DNA from 4 places in the Parageobacillus sp. VR-IP genome. Region 3 is predicted to be linked to each of the others. Evidence: predicted binding sites of a transcription regulator. Region 3 holds the regulator's gene; each other region holds the start of a gene.
The links. Region 3 encodes Rex, which represses fermentation and respiration genes when NADH is low (regulators of the CRP and FNR family bind a similar motif). Its sites were predicted from a motif close to TTGTGAAATATTTCACAA; they were not measured.
Positions count from the first base shown of each region.

Region 1: the regulator Rex is predicted to act here: its motif matches at 1,718-1,735, upstream of ric (iron-sulfur cluster repair di-iron protein).
Region 2: the regulator Rex is predicted to act here: its motif matches at 4,034-4,051, upstream of HT574_RS00295 (cytochrome ubiquinol oxidase subunit I).
Region 4: the regulator Rex is predicted to act here: its motif matches at 2,182-2,199, upstream of HT574_RS01090 (DUF2249 domain-containing protein).

Region 1 covers NZ_JABVYQ010000001.1:207,166-212,904, forward strand. The annotation lists gene moaA (GTP 3',8-cyclase MoaA) at 1-880, shown strand, start outside; gene ric (iron-sulfur cluster repair di-iron protein) at 931-1,653, opposite strand; gene HT574_RS01160 (molybdopterin molybdotransferase MoeA) at 2,072-3,331, shown strand; gene mobB (molybdopterin-guanine dinucleotide biosynthesis protein B) at 3,328-3,837, shown strand; gene HT574_RS01170 (molybdenum cofactor biosynthesis protein MoaE) at 3,834-4,304, shown strand; gene moaD (molybdopterin converting factor subunit 1) at 4,301-4,531, shown strand; partial or broken gene HT574_RS20625 (YwiC-like family protein) at 4,562-4,663, shown strand; gene HT574_RS01180 (Crp/Fnr family transcriptional regulator) at 4,738-5,421, opposite strand; gene argC (N-acetyl-gamma-glutamyl-phosphate reductase) at 5,632-5,739, shown strand, end outside.
Region 2 covers NZ_JABVYQ010000001.1:32,449-38,187, forward strand. The annotation lists gene HT574_RS00265 (MFS transporter) at 1-67, shown strand, start outside; gene HT574_RS00270 (YhdB family protein) at 148-405, opposite strand; gene HT574_RS00275 (MFS transporter) at 589-828, shown strand; gene HT574_RS00280 (DedA family protein) at 856-1,452, opposite strand; gene HT574_RS00285 (SpoVR family protein) at 1,861-3,282, shown strand; gene HT574_RS00290 (YidH family protein) at 3,533-3,910, shown strand; gene HT574_RS00295 (cytochrome ubiquinol oxidase subunit I) at 4,244-5,593, shown strand; gene HT574_RS00300 (cytochrome d ubiquinol oxidase subunit II) at 5,590-5,739, shown strand, end outside.
Region 3 covers NZ_JABVYQ010000016.1:2,109-7,847, reverse strand. The annotation lists gene HT574_RS19395 (YdiK family protein) at 1-177, shown strand, start outside; gene tatC (twin-arginine translocase subunit TatC) at 180-926, opposite strand; gene HT574_RS19385 (twin-arginine translocase TatA/TatE family subunit) at 947-1,099, opposite strand; gene HT574_RS19380 (redox-sensing transcriptional repressor Rex) at 1,116-1,754, opposite strand; gene moaC (cyclic pyranopterin monophosphate synthase MoaC) at 1,744-2,265, opposite strand; gene HT574_RS19370 (ABC-F family ATP-binding cassette domain-containing protein) at 2,385-4,331, shown strand; gene tsaD (tRNA (adenosine(37)-N6)-threonylcarbamoyltransferase complex transferase subunit TsaD) at 4,643-5,656, opposite strand; gene rimI (ribosomal protein S18-alanine N-acetyltransferase) at 5,653-5,739, opposite strand, start outside.
Region 4 covers NZ_JABVYQ010000001.1:191,100-196,838, forward strand. The annotation lists gene HT574_RS01080 (nitric-oxide reductase large subunit) at 1-1,912, shown strand, start outside; gene HT574_RS01085 (hypothetical protein) at 1,990-2,142, opposite strand; gene HT574_RS01090 (DUF2249 domain-containing protein) at 2,265-2,498, shown strand; gene HT574_RS01095 (molybdenum cofactor guanylyltransferase) at 2,600-3,187, shown strand; gene HT574_RS01100 (TIGR04053 family radical SAM/SPASM domain-containing protein) at 3,260-4,378, shown strand; gene HT574_RS01105 (MFS transporter) at 4,644-5,739, shown strand, end outside.

The DNA.
Region 1 (5,739 bases), on a different contig from region 3:
TGAAGACGAATTATTAACGATCGAGGAAATGGTGCTGCTTGCTGAAAGTTTTGCCGAGCTTGGCGTCGAGAAAATTCGCATTACCGGGGGAGAGCCGCTGCTAAGACGGGATTTGGATATCTTGATTGAACGATTGACACACATTCCCGGCATCCGCGATATTGGCCTTACAACGAATGGGATTCATTTAGTGAAATGGGCAAAACGTTTGAAAGAAGCGGGGCTGAAGCGCGTTAATGTTAGTTTAGATGCGCTGGATGATGATATATTTAAAAAAATGAACGGCGTTGGCGTCGGGGTCAAGCCGGTGTTAAAAGGAATTGAAGCGGCGCAGGAAGCCGGGCTCGGCGTCAAAGTAAACATGGTTGTGAAAAAAGGCATGAACGACTCGCAAATTATCCCGATGGCTTCTTATTTTAAGGAATGGGGCATTACGCTTCGCTTTATCGAATTTATGGATGTTGGCACGACCAATGGCTGGGATTTCTCCCATGTCGTCACAAAAAAAGAAATGTATGAACTTTTGCAACAAATGCATCCACTTGAACCTGTGGAAAAAGCCTACTTCGGCGAGGTGGCAAGCCGCTACCGCTATGTTGGCACCAACGTGGAAGTCGGGTTTATATCCTCGGTGACGGAATCATTTTGCCGCAGCTGCACCCGGGCGCGCATTTCCGCCGATGGCAAGCTGTATACGTGCTTGTTTGCGACAAGCGGCGTTTCGTTGAAAGAAAAGCTTCGTTCTGGAGCGGATAAAGAGGAGATCAAGAAAGTGATTGCATCCACATGGAACACGCGGACAGACCGCTATTCGGACGAACGGACGGAGCAAACGGCAAAAATGCGGAAGAAAATTGAAATGTCTTATATTGGCGGATAAGCAAACTGGACCGTTTCCTTCTAGTGGAACGGTCCAGTGTTTTTGGTTTATCAAGACATTTCCGCCGATGGCTCTGCTTCTGCGAGAACGCGCGGGAATAACACGTTATTTTCCAAATGGATATGTTCAAATAAATCTTCTTCTAGTGCTTCTAGTCGATTGTAGACAAGGCGGTACGTACCGCATGCATCTTCCGGTGGGGTAAAGTCATTCGTAATTTTGCGAATCGTTTTGATGATGTCGCCAGCAACGTCATGTTCATTGACAAGTTCGCGAATCACTTGTTTCATCGTTTCTCTGTTTTCTGGAGTCGGAGTTTCTTCAAATTGCAAAATAATCGGAAAAGCGTAAGTTTCTTCTTTCACCGTATGCTGTTCCAGTTCGGTTTTCAGCTCGTTAAACAGCTTATGAACTTGCGCAAGATGCGGATGATGCATTCCGTGGACGCGCAGCACTTTGGTGACGTAAGGGCTGAGCTGAGGCAGTTCTTCCGCCAAGTAACGATGGTGTTTTCCAATGATATGATCGATCAGCTCGCGATAAGAAGCTTCCTTCCAGTTTCGATCGACATTTTCGAGCGATTGAGCATAAAGCGTGTTCAGCTCTTCCAAAATCGCTTTTTCGTCCAAACCGCGCTCTTTTATTGCCTCCTGCAATGGGCGCTGCCCGCCGCAGCAAAAATCAATTTTGTATGACTTGAAAAGATCGCTTGCTTTTGGAAATTGTGCTACGATATCACCGATGAGCGATTGTTCTGTAAACCATTTTTCCATGGCTGATACCTCCATCTTATATCAATCGTTACAACTTAAGCATATTTCTTTTCTTTTTTGCATGTCGTGATGTACATCACATAAGGGAAGAAATTTTGAACAAATTGTGTTAGAAAAGAAATGAAACGGATAAATGTGATGAACATCACGACTAGCTTTGTTTCGTTTCCGTACAATGAAAATAGGAAAGAAGGGATGGGGGATGTTTCGGCTGTTGAAGGCTGAACAGTTGGAAAGCGAAAATCGACATAATGTCAATGCATTAAGTAAATCTTCACGCGAAACTTCCGATCATCAACAGTGCGGATGAACCAATAAAAACTTGCTTTCTTTGGCAGTTTGCTTGCTCTTCTAAATGTAAAAAAGTAAAATAATGGATATCGTGGACAGCCATTAAATGAGAAAGGGAGAGAAAAGCATGGTGGAAAAGCGAACTCCGATTCCGGTAACGGAAGCGATCGAAAGGGTCATGAAATATGCGGGGGAAGGGGAAGCGGAAACGGTTCGGCTTGAGGAAGCATACGGTCGGTATTTGGCTGAAGAATTGCGCGCCGATCATGACGTTCCGCCGTTTGACCGCTCCCCATATGACGGTTTTGCCATCCGCGCTGTGGACTCCGCGCAGGCGAAGCTGGACAACCCGGTCGAATTTGAAGTGATTGAAACGATTGGTGCGGGACAGGTGGCGACAAAAGCGGTGGAACCGTTTCAGGCGGTGCGCATCATGACAGGAGCGCAAATTCCCGCTGGATGCGACGCGGTTGTCATGTTGGAGCTAGCCAAACAATATGAACGGGATGGCAAAACGTATATGTCGATCAAACGGCCGTTTCGTCCGGGAGATAATATTTCGTTTCAAGGGGAGGATGCGAAAAAGGGCGATGCTCTTGTTCCAAAAGGCACGCGGATCAACCCCGGCGTACAGGCGCTATTAGCGACATTTGGATATGCCAAGGTAAAAGTGGCGCGCAAGCCGCGCATCGGCATTTTTGCGACAGGCAGCGAGCTTTTGGATGTATCCGACCCGCTCGTACCGGGAAAAATCCGCAACAGCAACGCCTATATGATTCAAGCGCAAGTGGTCCGCAGCGGCGCGGAGCCGATTTATTTCGGCAAATTAATGGACGATCTGGATACTTGTTTTGCCGCGATCCAATCCGCGCTCGATCGAGTGGATATGTTGATTACAACAGGAGGCGTCTCTGTCGGGGATTATGATTATTTGCCGATCATTTATAAACGTCTCGGCGCTGAAGTGCTGTTCAATAAAGTGGCGATGCGCCCGGGCAGCGTGACGACGGTTGCGCATCTTGACGGCAAGCTATTGTTTGGGCTATCGGGCAACCCATCCGCCTGCTATGTCGGCTATGAACTGTTTGTGCGCCCTGTTGTGCGGACGCGTCTATTTTCCACGAAACCGTATTTGAAAAAAGCAACGGCTATGTTGATGGCCGACTTTCCAAAGCCAAATCCGTTCACCCGCTTTGTCAGAAGTTACGTAGCGCTCGAAGACGGACGGTTAACGGTGGCACCGGTTGGCATGGATAAATCGAATATTGTCACATCATTGGCGAGAGCGAACGCCCTGATGGTGCTTCCAGGAGGAACGCGCGGGTTTGCCAAAGGCGATGCCGTTGAGGTGTGGCTGCTAGAAGATGAAGAGGGAAGCGACGTATGAACGTCTGGCAGGTAGTCGGCTATAAAAACAGCGGCAAAACGACGCTGATTGAAAAATGGGTAAAAATCGCGTCTTCTGAAGGGTACCGTGTTGGAACGATCAAACATCATGGGCATGGCGGCGAACCGGAAAGACGATATGCGGATACCGACTCAGAGCGCCACGAACGGGCGGGGGCGGTTTGTGTGTCGGTGGAAGGAGACGGATTGCTGCAGCTTTACGCCCGGCAGTCATCATGGTCGCTCGCGCAAATTTTATCGTTCTATCAGCTGTTGCCGCTTGATTTGGTCCTTGTTGAGGGCTACAAAAGCGAACGATATCCAAAAGTAGTAATGGTACGAAACGAAAAGGACTGGGATTCGCTTTCCCAGCTTTCGAACATTATTGCCGTCATTACGTGGCAACCTTTTTCGCAGCCACCCTTTTTTTCCTATCCTTTATTTTCTATTGACGATGAAGAAAGTTATTTACGTTGGTTGATGAATGAGGTGAAAAAACACGAATGAATGAACGTCTTTTTGTCATTACGGACAAGCCGATTTCTTTGGAAGAAGTGATCCAAAAAGTGATGCGTCCGGAAGCCGGCGCGGTGACCACATTCATTGGCACGGTGCGCGAATGGACGAAGGGAAAACGGACGTTGTTTTTACAATATGAGGCGTATGTATCGATGGCAGAAAAAATGTTAAGGCAAATCGGAGAAGAGATCCGTGAAAAGTGGCCGGAAGCAAAAGTCGCCATTACCCATCGGATCGGCCGGCTCGATATCGGTGAGACCGCAGTCGTCATCGCTGTATCGTCGCCGCATCGAAACGATGCATACGCGGCGAATCGTTACGCAATTGAGCGCATTAAACAAATTGTTCCAATTTGGAAAAAAGAGCATTGGGAAGATGGCACGGAATGGGTCGGCAATCAATTGGAGACAAAAGCGTACCCGACAGGGAGACCGGAAGAGGAGGATTTGCGATGATTACATTGCTTTTTTTCGCCCACTTGCAGGAGGCGGTCGGTGAAGAACGCGTCATCTTGCCGCATGTTCCAAAAACGGTAAAAGAATTAAAGGAAGAAGTGAAGCAACGTTACCGTATTAGCCTAGAACAAGTGATGGTCGCGGTCAATGAGGAATATGCCGGCGATGAGCAAACACTTCAGCCTGGCGATATTGTCGCCTTTATTCCACCGGTAAGTGGAGGATAAGAGCAATGAAAAATCAGCAAAAGCAAAAGTGATTATTTATACGGAAAATCGCTCCCGATTATGAAGCTAGGAATATTAGAAATCGCCAACGCTGCTTATTTTCTTATTGCCATGATGGTTTTTTACTCATAAAAACGAGGTGCGCCTGTTGACGCACCTCGTTTTTTAATAGCGTATTGTCGTTGATCAAGCGCCTTTCGGTTTTCTTAATCGATGCTGCATAGTTCCGGCGGGCAGCCTTCGCAAGCGATTTCTTCTCGTAAATAGCGAAGATTTAGCACCTTGATTTTTCCTTTTTTTATGGAAATGACCCCTTTTTTGCGTAATTCGCTTAACAAGCGGTTAACCACCTCGCGCGATGTGCCGCAAAAGTTGGCCAGTTCTTGATTAGTAAGTTGGATGTTAATGAGAATACCGTCTTCTTTCATAACGCCGTAGCTATTGCACAAGCGGATCAGCGTCGAATATAATGCGCCTTTTTTTCCATGAAGAATAAGATCACGAAATTTCGTCTGCGTTTTGCGAAAATGGTTGCTCATCCATGTCATAAATTCAAGGGCCAGTTTTTGGTTTTCCATGAGCCGCTCTTCCAACACATCGCGCTTGATGACGGAAACGACTCCATCTTCCAATACTTTCGCATTCAACATATATTTTGCATTGTCGCAAAACAACGTCAGTTCCCCAATTAAATCCCCTTTGCTGCAGATGCGCAAAGTCAGTTCTTGTCCGTCTGCGGTTATTTTGCTTACTTGTATTTTTCCCGACTGAATATAGTAAAGCTCCGTTGCCTTTTCTCCTTCTTGAAATAAATAGGTTCCTTTTTGAACAGGAATATCGCGGTAAATCGCCATCAATAATTCCTGAAGTTCCCCAGAAATGCTTTTCATTATAATATAGCCCACCTTTTACATCATTCCAATAGAAGATTCTACAGTAAAAAACAGGGGAGTCAATCATATTTACTGTGAATATATTGAAAAATATTTGAAAATGGGTAAAAAATATTTGGAAAATAATTAAATATACATTTGATTTTATTTTTATACAGTATTATAATGATTACTACATAAAGTACAATTCGGCTGGGGAGGAGCGCAATGAATATTGCTATTATTGGTGCAACCGGATACAGCGGCGCGGAATTGCTACGGTTTTTACGCAACCATCCTCATGTGCGCCGTTGTTATCTTTATTCATCTTCGCAA
Region 2 (5,739 bases), on a different contig from region 3:
GGTATTGGTGCTAAAGACAGGGGAATCAGTGAAAAAAGAGCAAGTTCATCTGACATCCATGGGATAAAAGGGATTTTTTATACATTGGCGGGAGGCCGATATGATATGTAATGGGGAATTGGACCGGACCAATTCCCCGTTTTTTATTTACGAATAGAAGCATGCGTACTGCTCTGCTTCTGTTTTTGGTTCGCTTACTTCAAGAGCATGGTCGATGTAGCGGAGCAAAGACGTCAATCGCTCCTGAATCACGGAGTAATCATGTTCGAAGTTGTAAGCGTGAAGAAACTTCTCGATTTTTTTCGAAAGCAAGTCATCTTGCGTGCGCACCATTAAAATAAGCAAGTTATCCCATTCGGAACGGTGCGTGTAATACAACGCTTTATCATAATCAATCGTGTTCAATAAGCATGCCTCCTTTAGCGAAGGAGTTATTGTTAGTGTATGATGCTCGAACTTTTTTTACACTGTCAATGTTACGCAGGTAGGTAAAAAATAAATTATAACTGAAATAAGCGGGGAAAAGTAAAAATAAATGTTGCAATTTTATGACAAAAACAGTATCCTCAAAGTAAGGGGATGGTGAAAATGAAAGAACGGCACGAGGGGAAAGAGATTACGCAAATGTGTAAAATGATCGCTGCTGTAGGATTGATTGTCGGATTTTCCTTGTTTTTGTTAAGTTTTGTTGCAATCGGTTACAACAAAGACTTTTTCCTTACTATTGTAAGTTTAGGAATTATTGGCGCTTCGATGTTTATGTTCGGCTTTGGAACGTTTATGGGGATTTTAACGGAAACATATAGAAATACGAAAAAAAGTATGTAAAAACACCGGCTGCTAAACGCCGGTGTTTTATTTCTTTTTCTGCTGGTAGTACCAGTATAACGTCAGCAGGACAACGAGAAAAATAAAGAAAAGGGCGAAAAAAGAGCGGTACGAATCCATATATTGTTTAATTTTGATCCAGTTTTCCCCCAAATAATTGCCAATGGCAAGAAAGGTAAAAATCCATACAAATGCTCCGCTATAAGCATACACCATAAATTTTTTCCAGTCATATGCGTTCGCGCCAGCTAAAAAGGCGGCAACATGGCGGATGCCAGGGATAAAGTAGCAAATAAACAGCACGGAAGGTCCTAGTTTGGCAAATAATGTTTTTGTTTGCTCCATTCGTTTTTCCGTAATATGTATTTTTGGGCCAAATTTCCGCAAGAATGGCAAACCTAATAAGACTCCTAAGCAGTAGCTAATGGAAATACCGATAGTAGCGCCAAAAAAGCTGCAAATAAAAGCAATAGGATAGGACAGAGAACCGACAGAAATGCGGTAACCGACATAGGTGAGCAGAAGTTCGTCGGGAATGGGCATGCCGACAATACCTAACATAAGTACAATCATGATGCCAATATAGCCAAAATGGTTGATAAAATAATGCAAATAATGCTCCACTGTACCACCACGCTTTAATGAATTTAGTCGCGAGCAAAGCGAATAAGCAGAAAATGAAAGGGCTTCATTATTCGCTAATGTTCATTATAAAACAATGCATGTGTTGAAGGGAAATTGCATTTTTGTCCATCCAAGGAAAATGAATGATATATGTTTTGTTCGAGTATCAATAATAATGCCTAGCTCTTTCATTTTGCGTGCTGCAGCTAAAATACCGCAATATACCCTGTATTGTTTTCCTTTTACTACCTCGCCATAGTCTCCAGGAGTATATTCCATCTAAATCAGATTTACCGGCAATATGGATTTCCCATGAGGCAAGATATAGAAATATGAAACGGACTTATACGTATCAAAACTCCTGTTTTCTCATACATTGTGATAAGAGGAAAAGGGGAGGAGATGTGCATGCGACAAGATGAGTTAAAGGAGTTGGAACGGGCGATTGCTGAGATTACGGAAATTGCCGAAGGATTTGGGTTGGACTTTTATCCGATGCGTTATGAAATTTGCCCAGCGGATATTATTTATACGTTTGGTGCGTATGGCATGCCCACAAGGTTTTCCCACTGGAGCTTTGGCAAGCAGTTTTATAAAATGAAGCTGCATTACGATTTGGGGTTAAGCAAAATTTATGAGTTGGTGATTAATTCTGACCCGTGTTATGCGTTTTTGTTAGATACGAATACGTTAATCCAAAACAAACTAATTGTCGCTCATGTGCTGGCGCATAGCGACTTTTTTAAAAATAATGTGCGCTTTAGCAATACAAAGCGCGATATGGTCGAAAGCATGGCAGCGACCGCCGAGAGAATCAAACATTACGAACATCAATATGGAAAATTGGAAGTAGAAAAGTTTTTAGATGCGGTATTGGCGATTCAAGAACATATCGACCCGTCACTGCTTCGTCCAAAACTATCGTGGACGTGGGAAGATACGGAAGTATATGAAGAGGAAGAACCGCCAAAAAGAGCGACGCCATATGACGATTTATGGAGTCTTGATGAAAAAGATCGCCCAGCTCCGCCTCCGCGCAAAAAGCGCAGGAAGTTTCCGCCGCAGCCGGAAAAAGACGTATTGTTGTTTATTGAGGAGTATAGCCGTGAATTGGAAGACTGGCAGCGTGATATTTTAACGATGATGCGCGAAGAAATGCTCTATTTCTGGCCGCAGCTTGAGACGAAAATCATGAATGAAGGCTGGGCGACGTATTGGCATCAGCGCATTTTGCGGGAAATGGACTTAACAAGCGACGAGGCGATTGAATTTGCGAAATTAAACGCGAATGTTGTACAACCGTCGCGCACAGGAATTAATCCGTACTATTTAGGATTGAAAATTTTTGAAGACATTGAAGAGCGTTGGAACAACCCAACGGAGGAAATGAAAAAACGTGGGGTGAAGCCGGGATCGGGCCGCGAAAAAATTTTCGAAGTGCGCGAATTGGAATCCGATATTTCGTTTTTGCGCAATTATTTAACGAAAGAGTTAGTAATGCGCGAAGATATGTATTTATTCCAAAAGCAAGGAAAAGAGTATAAAATTGTTGATAAAAGCTGGGAGCATGTTCGCGATCAGCTCGTGAGCATGCGGGTCAATGGCGGGTTTCCGTACATTACGGTCAATGACGGAGATTACATGCGCAATGGCGAACTATATTTAAAGCATTGGTACGAAGGGATCGAATTAGACATTAAATATTTAGAAAAAGTGCTTCCGTATATTTATCAGCTATGGGGGCGTCCTGTTCATATGGAAACGGTGGTGGAAGAGAAGCCTATATTATTTACGTATGATGGAAAAACAGTGCATCGGAAATATATATAATCCGTGTGACATAGAGCTGCTTTGAAGGCAGCTTTTTTTATTTGTTTGTATACAATAAAAAACAGCAACAGTGGCCAAGAAAGGAGAAAAGGAATTTGTTCCACTATACAATCGAAGTGCAAATCGGGAATGTCGATTGATTATAATTGCCTTCCCATCCCCTTATAGTAGACAGCTTGATGGAAAGGTTAGTATACTATAGGGGGTTTTTATTTGTCAACAATGTTTACGGAAGAAAGGTGTGTGGGAAATGAAGGAGAAAGCGCAAGCACCAACGGAGGATTCCAAATATATTCAACAGCATCTCGCCAATGAACGTACGTTTTTAGCGTGGATTCGAACGGCTATCGCTATAACAGGAATTGGATTTCTTATCATTAACTTGCATATCAAATCGTCCCATCATTCTTTATCCAACATGGCAGTGCAAATGATTGGAACGTTGTCTGTCGTAACGGGAGTGTGTACGGTTGTTTTTGCCACTATTAGCTATTTCCAAAAAGCAAGACAAATTAATGAACAAACATTTCGTACCGCTCGTTTTCTTATTTGGTTTTTAGCACTTTTAGTGTTATTTGTCACACTGTTGTTTGGTTATTATTTTTTTGTTTCTTTGTATAAAGCATAAGAAAATGGTTATCATCATTATCGGTGGTAACCATTTTATTTTTGGGATCCATAAGCATAATGGATAAAAAATTTTATGGTATAAAACATTTTTACATTTATAACCCTATTAATCATGATAAATTTGTGAAAAACATCACAAACTCGGTATCTTGTCAAAGTTTTTTATTATAATTGTTGACAAAATAAATAAATAAGAGCAAGAGGAATCAAAGGAGGAAAAAATGTGTGGAAACGCCAAGAAAAATGGCTTGTGATGGTTAGTTTTCTTGTTGCGGTGGTTATGCTTCTGTCGATGGCCGGCAGATTGTTTTCATAAAAGGGGGATATTGCGATGTGGGAATATGATCCAGTTCTGTTTAGCCGAGTGCTTACGGAACTGACGCTGACGTTCCATATTATTTATGCAACGATCGGCGTCGGCGTCCCGTTAATGATTGCGATTGCTCAATGGGTGGGCATCCGCAAAAACGATGAACATTACATTTTGCTGGCGCGGAGATGGACGCGCGGCTTCGTCGTTACGGTAGCCGTCGGCGTTGTGACGGGAACGGCGATCGGATTGCAGCTGTCGTTATTATGGCCGAACTTTATGCAACTTGCAGGTCAAGTCATCAGTCTGCCACTGTTTATGGAGACGTTTGCCTTCTTTCTTGAAGCGATTTTCCTTGGCATTTATTTATATACGTGGGATCGATTTGAAAATCAGAAGAAACATTTGTTGCTGCTCATTCCGGTTGCCATCGGTTCTTCGGCATCGGCAATGTTTATTACGATGGTAAACGCGTTTATGAATACTCCGCAAGGTTTTGAATTGAAAAACGGAGCCATCACGAATATCGAGCCGCTTGTGGCAATGTTTAATCCAGCGACGCCGACGAAAGTGGCGCACGTCTTGGCGACAGCCTATATGACTTGTGCTTTTGTCTTGGCGTCCATCGCCGCTTGGCATTTAATGCGAGGCAACCGCCATATTTATCACAAAAAAGCACTACATTTAACGATGAAAACAGCTTTGATTTTTTCACTTGCAAGTGCACTTGTCGGCGATTTATCCGGCAAGTTTTTAGCCGAGTACCAGCCGGAAAAATTAGCGGCGGCGGAATGGCACTTTGAAACGAGCACCCATGCGCCGCTTGTCTTGTTCGGGACACTTGATGAAAACAACAATATAAAAAATGCGCTGATAATTCCAAACGCATTAAGCATTTTGGCGCATAATCATCCCGCCGCGGAAGTAAAAGGATTAAACGAATTTCCGAAGGAGGAAACGCCCCCGCTTTACATTCACTATTTATTTGATTTAATGGTGACGCTTGGCGTGTTTCTCACCGTTGTAGCGGCGGTTTATTGGCTTGGAAAAATATTTAAGTGGAAGTTTGTCGAGAAAAAATGGTTTTTCGGTTTGTTGGTAGCCTCCGGTCCACTTTCGATGCTGGCGATTGAAGCGGGATGGTATCTTGCCGAAGTCGGCCGGCAGCCGTGGATTTTGCGCGGTTATATGAAAACGGCGGAAGCGGCGACATCGTCAGCGTATGTCGATACGATGCTCATTTTATTTTCGATCTTGTATCTTATTTTAGGAATCGCGAGTGCGGCGGTGCTGATTAACATGTTCCGCAAAAACCCGGTCAAACGGGAATTGGTGGAACGTTCGAGCCAGCAGGAGGTGATGGCGGAATGACGTTGGAGATTGTTGGCATTTCTGTTTTATGGCTGTTTTTGTTCGGATACGTTATAGTCGCCTCAATTGACTTTGGTGCTGGATTTTTCAGCGCATACAGCGATTTTGCCAAGAAAAAGCATATTTTACATAAAATTATCCAGCGC
Region 3 (5,739 bases):
CAATTTGGTTTTTTCTATTTTCTGATGGGAGTGCTATTTACTTACTTGTCCATTCAAAGTGCAAAAGATACGATTTGGAACTTTTTCACGATCTTCCTTGCCATCCTGGCTACGCTTGATTTTGGAGCAGCAATACGTCTATTCGCACTCCACTTTCGCAATAAACCTCCCGTTTGATTTCACGGGAGGTTTTCTTGTTCCTGTTGCGCCAATAGCACTTTGCGGTAAGCCATCTTAGAAATCCAAATGCTTGCCTCATATAAAATCGAAAGCGGAATCATCACGATGACTTGCGATAATACATCCGGCGGCGTAATGACCGCAGCTACAATCAGCAAGGCCAAATAAGCATATTTTCGTATTTTGATCAATAACATTGGTGTAATCAAACCAAGTCTTGTGAAAAACATCACTACTACCGGCAGCTGAAAGACAATGCCAAACGGCAAGATGAGCTGAAGCAAAAATTCAAAATATTCATTAATGCCGATGACTTGATGAATGCCCAGGCGTTCCGCCAAATTTTGCATAAAACGAACGACAAACGGAAATAAAACAAAATACGCAAAACTAACGCCAGCGAAAAAGAGAACAATCGAAATAGGGATATAACTTAAAGTGACCTTTCGCTCTTTTTCATACAATCCCGGACTGACAAACGCCCAAAGTTGATAAAGCAAAACCGGAGCAGTAAGAACAAAGGCAATGACAAAAGCAAACTGAAAATAAATTTTGATCGGATCTGTCAAACGAAACGCATTCATCGTCAATTCTTTTGCTTCATCCGTCCGCTGCAAATATAAAATGACCGGTTCTACAAAAAAGAAGCTTCCTATCAAAGCAATGCCAAAAAAAACAAGAACAATGATAAGCCGTTTTCGCAACTCTCCTAGGTGCTCATACACCGACATTTCTTTATCGTTCATATGTCAACCATCCTAACTCATCATTGGTCGGCTTTTTTTTCATCCTCATCGGCTAATCCTTTCGTCGCATCCTTAAATTCGCGGAGCGATTGACCGAGCGACTTGCCCAATTCTGGAAGTTTTTTTGTTCCAAACAATAATAAGATGACAAGCACGATTAATAAATATTTCACGTTTTATTCTCTCCTTTTATTCAAGCGGGTAGTTTTTCAAAAAATAAACGAGCGACTGCAATTCGACCGCTAAGTCAATATGATGGACGCGAATATGCTTGGGTACGTTCAAGCGCGCTGGTGTAAAATTTAAAATTCCTTTAATTCCTCTTTGGACAAGACGGTCGGTAATCCACTGAGCAACATGGGCTGGCACCGTTAAAATTGCTACTGGAATCCCCTCGTGAAGACGGTCTTCCAATTCATCCAAATGATAGACAGGCACCCCGCCGACTTCTGTACCGACTTTCCTTTCATCTACGTCAAATGCCATCACAATTTTCGTATTATTGTTTTTCGAAAAATTATAATTTAAAAATGCGGTGCCTAAGTTCCCGACTCCAAATAGTGCGACTTCCGTTACCTCATCTTGATCGAGCGTTTTCCGGAAAAATGACAGCAAATAGTTGACATTATATCCGTATCCCTTTTTGCCAAGCGCGCCAAAATAGGAAAAATCGCGGCGGATCGTCGCAGGATCGACTTTGACCGCCTCGCTCAGTTCGGCAGAAGAAACGCGTTGTTTCCCAGAAGCGTGTAAATTTTTTAAAAAACGATAATATAACGGCAAACGTTTGGCCGTTGCTTGCGGAATTTTTGGCTGTTCATTGCTCATTGATGAATCCCCCAGCACTTCTTTTTTCGCGTTGATAATGTCCTGACTTTCCACCTTTTTTCTCTACCAAATAGGTTGGGCCAATAACCATTCCTTTATCTAACGACTTACACATATCATATACTGTCAGCGCACATACAGAGGCTGCCGTTAGCGCTTCCATCTCCACCCCCGTGCTTCCCTTCGTTTTCACCGTTACGGTAATCAACAATTGATACAACGCTTTTTCTTCTTCGACATGCCAGGCAAACTGAATGTCGACACCTTTTAGCATAAGCGGATGGCACATTGGAATGAGATCGGCTGTTTTTTTCGCTGCCATAATACCTGCCACTTGCGCAACGGCAAGCACATCCCCTTTTTCGATCGTGTGGTTTGTCATTTTTTCATAAATTTCCTTATTTACTGTCACACTTGTTTGCGCGACCGCTATGCGAACCGTATCCTCTTTGTTCGTAATATCGACCATTTTTGCCCGGCCTTGTTCGTTGAAATGGGTAAATGATGACAACATAATCTCCTCCACTTATAAACTATACACTATTTTTCGTCATCTGTCTTTTATCGTTTTATTGCGATAAGAAAGTCACTTACGCTACACTATTATTGTCAAACGAGAGGTGAAAAACAATGATCATTTTACAAGTTAACCAACTGACAAAATATTTTGGCGCTGACCTTATTTTATCGAATATAAAATTAGAAATACAATCAAAAGACCGTATTGCTCTTGTTGGGAGAAACGGAGCCGGGAAATCGACCCTATTAAAGATCATTGCCGGTGAAATGTCTTACGATAGCGGGGAGATTATTAAACCAAAAGAAGTAACAATCGGCTATCTTGCCCAAGACAGCGGGCTTCACTCTTCGTTGTCGATTTGGGAAGAAATGATGACGGTATTCGCCCCGTTAAAGGTGATGGAGAAGCAATTGCGAGCGATGGAAATGCAAATGGGCGATCCCAATCTGCTTGCAGACGTTTCCCGTTATGAAAAACTATTAAAAGACTATGACGCGTTGCAAGAGCGCTATAAAGAACAAGGTGGTTACCAATACGAAGCTGATATTCGCTCCATTTTACACGGTTTGCAGTTTTCTAAGTACGATTATATGACGACTCCTGTCCAATCGCTAAGCGGCGGACAACGAACGCGGCTGGCGCTCGGAAAATTGCTGTTAATGAAGCCCGATTTGCTTATTTTGGACGAGCCGACCAACCATTTAGACCTCGAAACATTAACATGGTTGGAGCAATATTTACAAACGTATCCTGGCGCTATTTTAATTGTATCGCATGACCGCTATTTTCTCGACAAAGTAGTCACCCAAGTATACGAACTGTCACGTGCAACATTAAAGCGGTATAGCGGCAATTACAGCCGTTACCTGGAGCAACGGGCGGAGGAATACGAACGGGAACGAAAACTATATGAAAAACAGCAAGAAGAAATTGCAAAGCTGCAAGATTTTATTCAGCGCAATATTGCCCGCGCTTCGACAACCAAGCGCGCGCAAAGCAGAAGAAAACGGCTCGAAAAAATGGAAAGAATGGAGAAGCCGATCGGGGACGAAAAGGCTGCTTCGTTTTCCTTCGAAATCGAGCGGCAAAGCGGCAATGACGTGTTAATCGCTGAAGATGTCGCAGTGGGATACGATGCGGATCAGCTAATTTTTCGCAATGTCCGCTTTCGCATCACGCGCGGGGAAAGCGTCGCTTTGATTGGACCGAACGGAATCGGCAAATCCACGTTGCTAAAAGCGATTGTCAATAAACTCCCGCTACAAGCAGGGCATTTCCGCTACGGCTCGAACGTACAAATCGGCTACTATGACCAAAACCAGGCCGACTTGTCCTCAAATAAGCGCGTGCTCGATGAACTTTGGGATGAATTCCCTGACAAAACGGAAAAAGAAATCCGCACCGTGCTCGGAAACTTCTTATTCTCTGGGGATGATGTGCTAAAGCACGTATCGGAGCTAAGCGGCGGGGAAAAAGCAAGACTGGCGCTTGCCAAATTGATGATGCAAAAAGCGAACTTCCTTGTTTTAGACGAACCGACCAACCATCTTGATTTAGACAGCAAAGAGGTGCTCGAGAACGCCTTAATTGAATACCCTGGAACGATTTTATTCGTCTCTCATGACCGCTACTTTATCAATCGCATCGCCACGAAAATATACGAACTTTCTAGTGATGGAATTACCGAATATTTAGGTGACTATGACTACTATATCGCCAAAAAAGAAGAAATGCTGGAACTCGAACGTCTCGCTGCTGCGGAGCAGCGGCAAACCAATGCGAACCTTCCTGGTGGAGAATCAACGAAAAAATTGAATTATGAACAAGAAAAAGAAGCAAAAAAACTAGAGCGGCAGCGCAAGCGCCGCATTGAAGAAATCGAAGCGGAAATTGGCGAATTAGAACAACAAATTGCGCACGTGGAAGAACAATTATGCGATCCTGACATTTACCAAGATCATGAAAAAGTGCAACAGCTGACAAAAGAGAACGAGGAAATGAAACAAAAACTGGATCTATTATTAGTGGAATGGGAAGAACTTCATACACTGAAATAACAAAATACACAAACATCCACCCGTTATGAACAGGTGGATGTTTTTTTAGTTAATCACATACCCACAAACTTATCCCCAATTTTATTCCCGTTATTCAAGTTATTCACCGGTTTTTCCACATTATCCACAAAAAATAGGGGGGTTATGTAAAAAAAACTGTGATTATTTCTTCCCTGATATCATAGAGATTTTTCTATTTTTCCACAATATCCACAACTTGTGGATAAATATATGCACAACCTTTATTTTTTTAATAAAAAAACGGACTTCTTCCAAGAATAAATCCTGAAAAAAAGCCCGTATCATTCCCCTTATTCTAACTCCAGGCCTGGGTTTGCATTTAATGCCATATCCGCCCGTTTTCCTTGCATATACAATACGGTTCCGGCCGCCGCGATCATTGCCGCATTATCAGTGCATAATGATAACGGCGGTATCACCAGCTCAACGTTGTCTAATTTCGCCATTTGTTTTTGTAATTCTGTCCTTAATCCTCGATTAGCGGCGACCCCGCCTGCAAGCAACACTTGACGAACATGATATTCTTTTGCCGCCTGGATCGTTTTGGTCACCAGCACATCGATGACGCTGGCCTGAAAGCTGGCTGCCATATCTTTTGGATCTATTTCTTCACCGCGCTGTTTGGCGTTATGCAGCGTATTTAATACGGCCGATTTCAAACCGCTGAAGCTGAAATCATACGATCCTTCTTCGAGCCAGGCCCGTGGCAAATCGATTGTTGCCTTTCCTTCCTGGGCAAGACGGTCAATATGAGGCCCGCCCGGATAAGGAAGGTTTAACGCTCTCGCCACTTTATCATATGCTTCTCCTGCCGCGTCATCCCGCGTTTCGCCAATCACTTGAAACTTTCCATGTTTCTCCATATAGACGAGTTCCGTATGTCCACCAGAAACAACAAGAGACAACAACGGAAATTTCATCTCAGCAACAAGACGGTTGGCGTAAATATGTCCTGCGATATGATGAACGCCGACTAGAGGAATATTATAGGCAAATGATAACGCTTTTGCCGCGTTGACCCCGATTAACAGCGCACCGACTAATCCTGGGCCTTGTGTTACCGCAATCGCGCTTAACTGTGAAAAAGAAACACCCGCCTTATTCATCGCTTCTTCAATCACAAACGTAATCTGCTCGACATGATGGCGCGATGCGATTTCCGGCACGACGCCGCCGAATCGTTTATGACTTTCCATTTGCGAGGCGACGATATTGGATAAAATTTCTTTTCCGTTTTTCACTACTGCCGCTGCTGTTTCATCGCAGCTCGTTTCAATTCCAAGCACATATATGTCATGATTCATGATAAATTCACCCACATTACTAGCGCATCTTCTAAATTATCTGGATAATACTGTCTACGAATGCCACCATTGCGAAATCCTAA
Region 4 (5,739 bases), on a different contig from region 3:
TGATGTGCTTGTGCTAACCGATGCACAAGTGTATGGACTCGAAAAAGTCCGCGATTATTACCGCCATGTATTCACCAACGGTGACGGCTGGGGATTGAAAAAAGGGTTAATTAAAGAATCAGATATGCCAAAAACACATCGCGCCTGGGTAGCGGATGGAGATCAAATTCAGCAAATTGCTGATTTCTTCTTCTGGACAGCTTGGTTATCAAGCACTCCAAGAATTGGGGACCACATTACGTATACAAACAACTGGCCATATTATGAAGATGCAGGAAATACAATGTCGTTTTCCGCTATGTGGTGGAGCGGAGCAAGCGTGACTATCTTAATTTTATTCGTTGGGATCATTTTATACTTCTTCCACCGCTATCAATTGAGCATGCAGGAAGCATATAAAGAAGGACAATTCCCGGTTATCGATTTGCGTAAGCAGCCATTAACTCCTTCGCAAGTGAAATCAGGAAAATACTTTACGATCGTAGCCGTGCTGTTTTTCGTTCAATCGATGTTTGGCGCGTTGCTTGCCCATTATTATGTAGAGCCAGACAGCTTTTTCGGCATCAAATGGATTCATGATTTATTGCCATTTAACATTGCGAAAGGCTACCATTTACAATTAGCGATTTTCTGGATTGCGACATCATGGCTTGGCATGGGGATTTTTATCGCACCGCTTGTTGGCGGACATGAGCCGAAAAAACAAGGGCTTCTCGTTGACATTTTGTTCTGGGCCCTCGTTGTTCTTGTCGGCGGCAGCATGATCGGACAATGGCTCGGTGTGAAAGGATATTTAGGAAACAACTGGTTCTTGCTTGGTAACCAAGGATGGGAATACATTGAGCTTGGCCGCATTTGGCAAATTATCTTAGTAGTAGGTATGCTTATTTGGCTGTTTATCGTCTTCCGCGGCATTAAGAGCGGATTAAAGAAAGAAAGCGATAAAGGCGGATTGATTCACTTATTGTTCTACTCGGCGATTGCGGTGCCGTTCTTTTACATCTTTGCGTTCTTTATGAAACCGGACACAAACTTTACGATGGCCGATTACTGGCGCTGGTGGATCATCCACTTGTGGGTAGAAGGAATTTTTGAAGTGTTTGCGGTTGTTGTGATCGGCTTTTTGTTAGTGCAAATGAAACTTGTCACAAAAAATTCTACAGTAAGAGCGTTATATTTCCAATTTACGATCTTGCTTGGCAGCGGGGTCATTGGTATCGGTCACCACTACTATTACAACGGTGCGCCGGAAATATGGATTGCGCTTGGTGCCGTCTTCTCGGCGCTTGAAGTCATTCCGCTTACATTGCTTATTTTAGAAGCATATGAACAATACAAAATGATGCGTGATGGCGGGGCTAACTTCCCTTATAAGTCAACGTTTTGGTTTTTGATTTCTACAGCGATCTGGAACTTAGTCGGCGCGGGTGTGCTCGGATTCTTAATTAACTTGCCAGCAGTCAGCTACTTCGAACACGGACAATTTTTAACGCCGACTCACGGCCATGGATCAATGATGGGAGTATACGGCATGTTCGGCATTGCGGTGTTGCTGTATTCACTGCGCAATATCGTCAAGCCGGAAGCATGGAACGATAAATGGTTAAAATTCGCATGCTGGATGCTCAATATCGGGCTTGCAGGGATGATTGCAGTGACGCTATTGCCAATCGGTATTCTGCAAATGAAAGAAGCGTTTGAACATGGCTATTGGGCATCGCGTTCTCCGGCATTTTTACAACAGGATCTTGTACAAACCTTGCTTACGCTCCGTGCTGTTCCGGATACGATTTTCTTAATAGGTGTCATTGTAATTATGGTGTTCAGCGTCAAAGCGCTATTCCATTTGCGTAAACCGACACACGGCGAGGAAGAGGCGCTTCCGGTGGTCGATTTAACGAAAGAAGAATAAATAAAAAAGAATCACAGCACAAATTGCTGTGATTCTTTTTTATCTTTGTATGATAGCGCTTTCTATCTTGTTCGTTGTTAACTCTTCTTTGCTTCTTCTTTTTCTTCGTAGCATTGAAAACAATACAACGTTTCTTTTTCATCGCTAATGATGCCGTTTAAAAACCCATGCAAACAATGTATTGGTTTGCCGCACTGCGAACAAAAGCCAACAAGCTCTTCCAACATCATTTCTCCTTTCATAAACGATTGAAAATTATCATTCATAAGTTGTGATGTTCATCACTACGACAAACGACAAAAACGATTATGATGTATATATAATTCATTATACTATAAAGGAGGCAACAATTATGAGTCAATTTGCTGCAAAAATTCATGCGCCTGATTATGAACCGCGTGAAAGACATCCTGCGATCTTTCGCTTATTTGATAGCTTGAAACCAGGTGAAGTGATGGAATTAACAAACGATCATGATCCGCGCCCGCTGCATTATCAGTTTATGATGGAGCGCCCAGATCAATTTACTTGGGAATACTTAGAAGAAGGTCCGGAAATTTGGCGAGTCGCAATCGGTAAAAAATAAATAAGATTTTTAAAAAAGATTCCCGAAAAATTACGGGAATCTTTTCTTTTCGCTGCCTTCATGATACAGTGAAACAGAGAGTTGGAGAAAGGGGACAGACGGTGAAAGGAATGACAGGGGTTGTCCTTGCAGGAGGGCAGTCACGGCGTTTTGGCAGCCCGAAAGCGTTTGCCAAGTTTAGCGGAAAATATTTTTTTGAAATTGCTGTAGAAGCGTTACGCACAGTGGTTGAGGATATTTATATTGTTAGCCATCCTTCACTAATAGATTGTTTTCGACAAAAGACAGTGGAAAAAGTGATTATGGATGATGAACGGTATCGTGGTCAAGGACCGCTGGCGGGAATCTATACGGTTATGAAAAAAAGCGAAGCGGAATGGATATTTGTGCTTCCGTGCGATATGCCGTATATGCGGCCAGAAGTAGCGGTAAAACTTGCTAAATATGCGAACGAGGAGTTTGATGCGATTATATGTGCGCATTTTGGCCGAATTCAACCGTTAGTTGGCATGTATCATCGACGGACATTCGGGCAAATCAAAAAGCTGCTGCAAGCAAAGGATAACAGGATGAAGTCGTTGCTTCATCGTTGTCATGTTCGTTATGTGACGGAGCAAGATTTTTGGGAAAATGAGGTCGTGTTTCGCAATGTAAATAAACCGAATGAGTGTGACGATATTGTGACATAAATCGCTTTGTGATATATGTCACATGAGTGTTTCCTCCCATGCAGTACAATGAAAGCGAGGAGGGGGAACATAGTGAGAGACTTTAACGAAAATCCGTTTATTGTGATTTGGGAATTAACAAGAGCATGTCAGTTAAAATGTCTTCATTGCCGGGCCGAGGCGCAATATCATCGCGATCCACGCGAATTGACATTTGAAGAAGGGAAAAAGTTAATTGATGATATATATGAGATGGATCAGCCGCTTCTCGTGTTTACCGGCGGAGATCCGCTCATGCGTCCGGATATATATGATCTTGCAAAATATGCGATTGACAAAGGCTTGCGTGTCTCGATGACGCCAAGTGCAACGCCAAACGTGACAAAAGAGGCGATTCGCAAGGCGAAGGAAATCGGCCTTTCCCGTTGGGCGATTAGTTTGGACGGGCCAAACGCGGAAATTCATGATCATTTTCGCGGAACGCCTGGCTCCTTCGATTTAACGATCAAGGTGATTGAATATTTGCATGAGCTTGATATCCCAGTGCAAATTAACACCGTTATTTCCCGTTACAATGTTCATGTCCTTGATGAAATGGTAGAGTTGATTGAAAAACTAAAATGTGTGCTGTGGAGCGTCTTTTTCCTTGTACCAACCGGGCGGGGAAAAGAATCGGACATGATTTCCCCGGTAGAGCATGAAAAAGTGTTTCGCTGGCTTTATGAAACAAGCAAGCGCGTCCCATTTGACATAAAAACAACGGCAGGGCAGCATTACCGTCGTGTTGTTTTGCAAGCGAAAATGCGGGAAAATCAAATAACCGGCGACGGAATCCGCTATGAAGACGTGCTGATGAAAGGACTGACTGGACAAGTCGACGGTCTTGGCCGTGCGCCAAAAGGAGTCAACGACGGCAATGGATTTGTTTTTATTTCTCATATTGGCGATGTCTACCCGAGCGGACTGCTTCCGGTAAAAGCCGGAAACGTCCGTGAAACGCCTCTCGCGGAAATTTATCGGAATTCGCCAATTTTCCAAGACTTGCGTAACCCTGATAAATATAAAGGAAAATGTGGCGTATGCGAATTCCGCTACGTTTGCGGCGGCTCACGCTCGCGAGCGTATGCTGTTACCGGCGATTACTTAGAAAGTGAACCGTATTGCGTATACATTCCAAAAGCATTGCGGCAAAAAGGAAAGCGCTTATCTTAATCATAATCTTTACTGGCTCTCTTTTATTAGGGAGCCAGTTTTTATTTACGCATTTATGGAAATGGTTTTCTAGACGTGTTTATAAATAAACAAGAAATAATAAAGATGGAAATCCACTTTTTACAATTATGTGACACTACGAAAAAATGTGATAAATTTCACAAACATTCTTTTTTCATTTCCGTATGATGGACACAAAAGCAGATAAATTTAGTTATATAGATGTGTTAGTTATATAGATGTGGTCAAAAAGGAGGATTTTTGGATGAATAAGCAAAAAGCACTTTTACCGATTACAACATTGGCGATGACGTTTGCGTTTGCCGTATGGGCTGTATTTTCTCCGCTGGCGAATACATTCCAAGAAATGTACGGACTAACATCGACACAAAAAAGCATTTTAGTTGCGATTCCGGTGCTGCTTGGTTCTATCATGCGCATTCCGCTTGGAATTTGGACGGATCGGATTGGTGGTAGACGATTGTTTTCGCTGTTGTTATTGTTTTTGATTATTCCGCTAATTGGAGCGGGTTTTGCTAATTCGTTTGCCATGTTAATGTTTTGGGCGTTCTTCATCGGAATGGCAGGGACGTCGTTTGCCATTTCTGTTACGTTCGTATCGCGCTTAACACCGCCAGAAAAGCAAGGAACAGCGCTCGGCATTAACGCGATGGGCAATATTGGAACAGCGGTGGCAAGCTTTTCGGTTCCTTCGATCGCGGCAGCGTTTGGAGTGAAATGGGCGTTTTGGGGAATGATTATCCCAGTTGTCATCATGCTCCTTCTTGTTTGGTTCTTTACTCCGGATATGCCAAAGCCTAAGCAGCAAAAAACGATGCTTGATTCGTTATCGGTGTTGAAGTATAAACATACGTGGACGTTATCTCTCTTTTATTTCGTTACATTTGGTGCATTCGTCGCATTCGGCATTTATTTGCCATCGCTGCTCATTGATTTATATGGTTTAACTCCGGTGGATGCCGGGCTTCGCGCTGCTGGTTTCACTGTTATTGCGACACTGGCAAGACCGATTGGCGGAAACCTTGGCGATAAAATCGGTGCCGAACGGGTATTGAATTTCGTCTATGCCGGAATTACGATTGGAGCGCTTGTCATTGCATTTGGAATGGAAAATATCATCGTGATGACAGCGGCATGTTTGTTTATCGCAATTATGGCTGGATTAGGGAACGGCGCTGTCTTTAAGCTTGTCCCGCAGTTGTTCCCGGCGGAAACAGGTGCCGTCACCGGTATCGTTGGCGCATGGGGCGGGCTTGGCGGCTTTTTCCCACCGATTTTAATGGGGATTGTGAAAGATATCACAGACTCTTATGTGCTTGGATTTATTCTTCTCAGCTTAT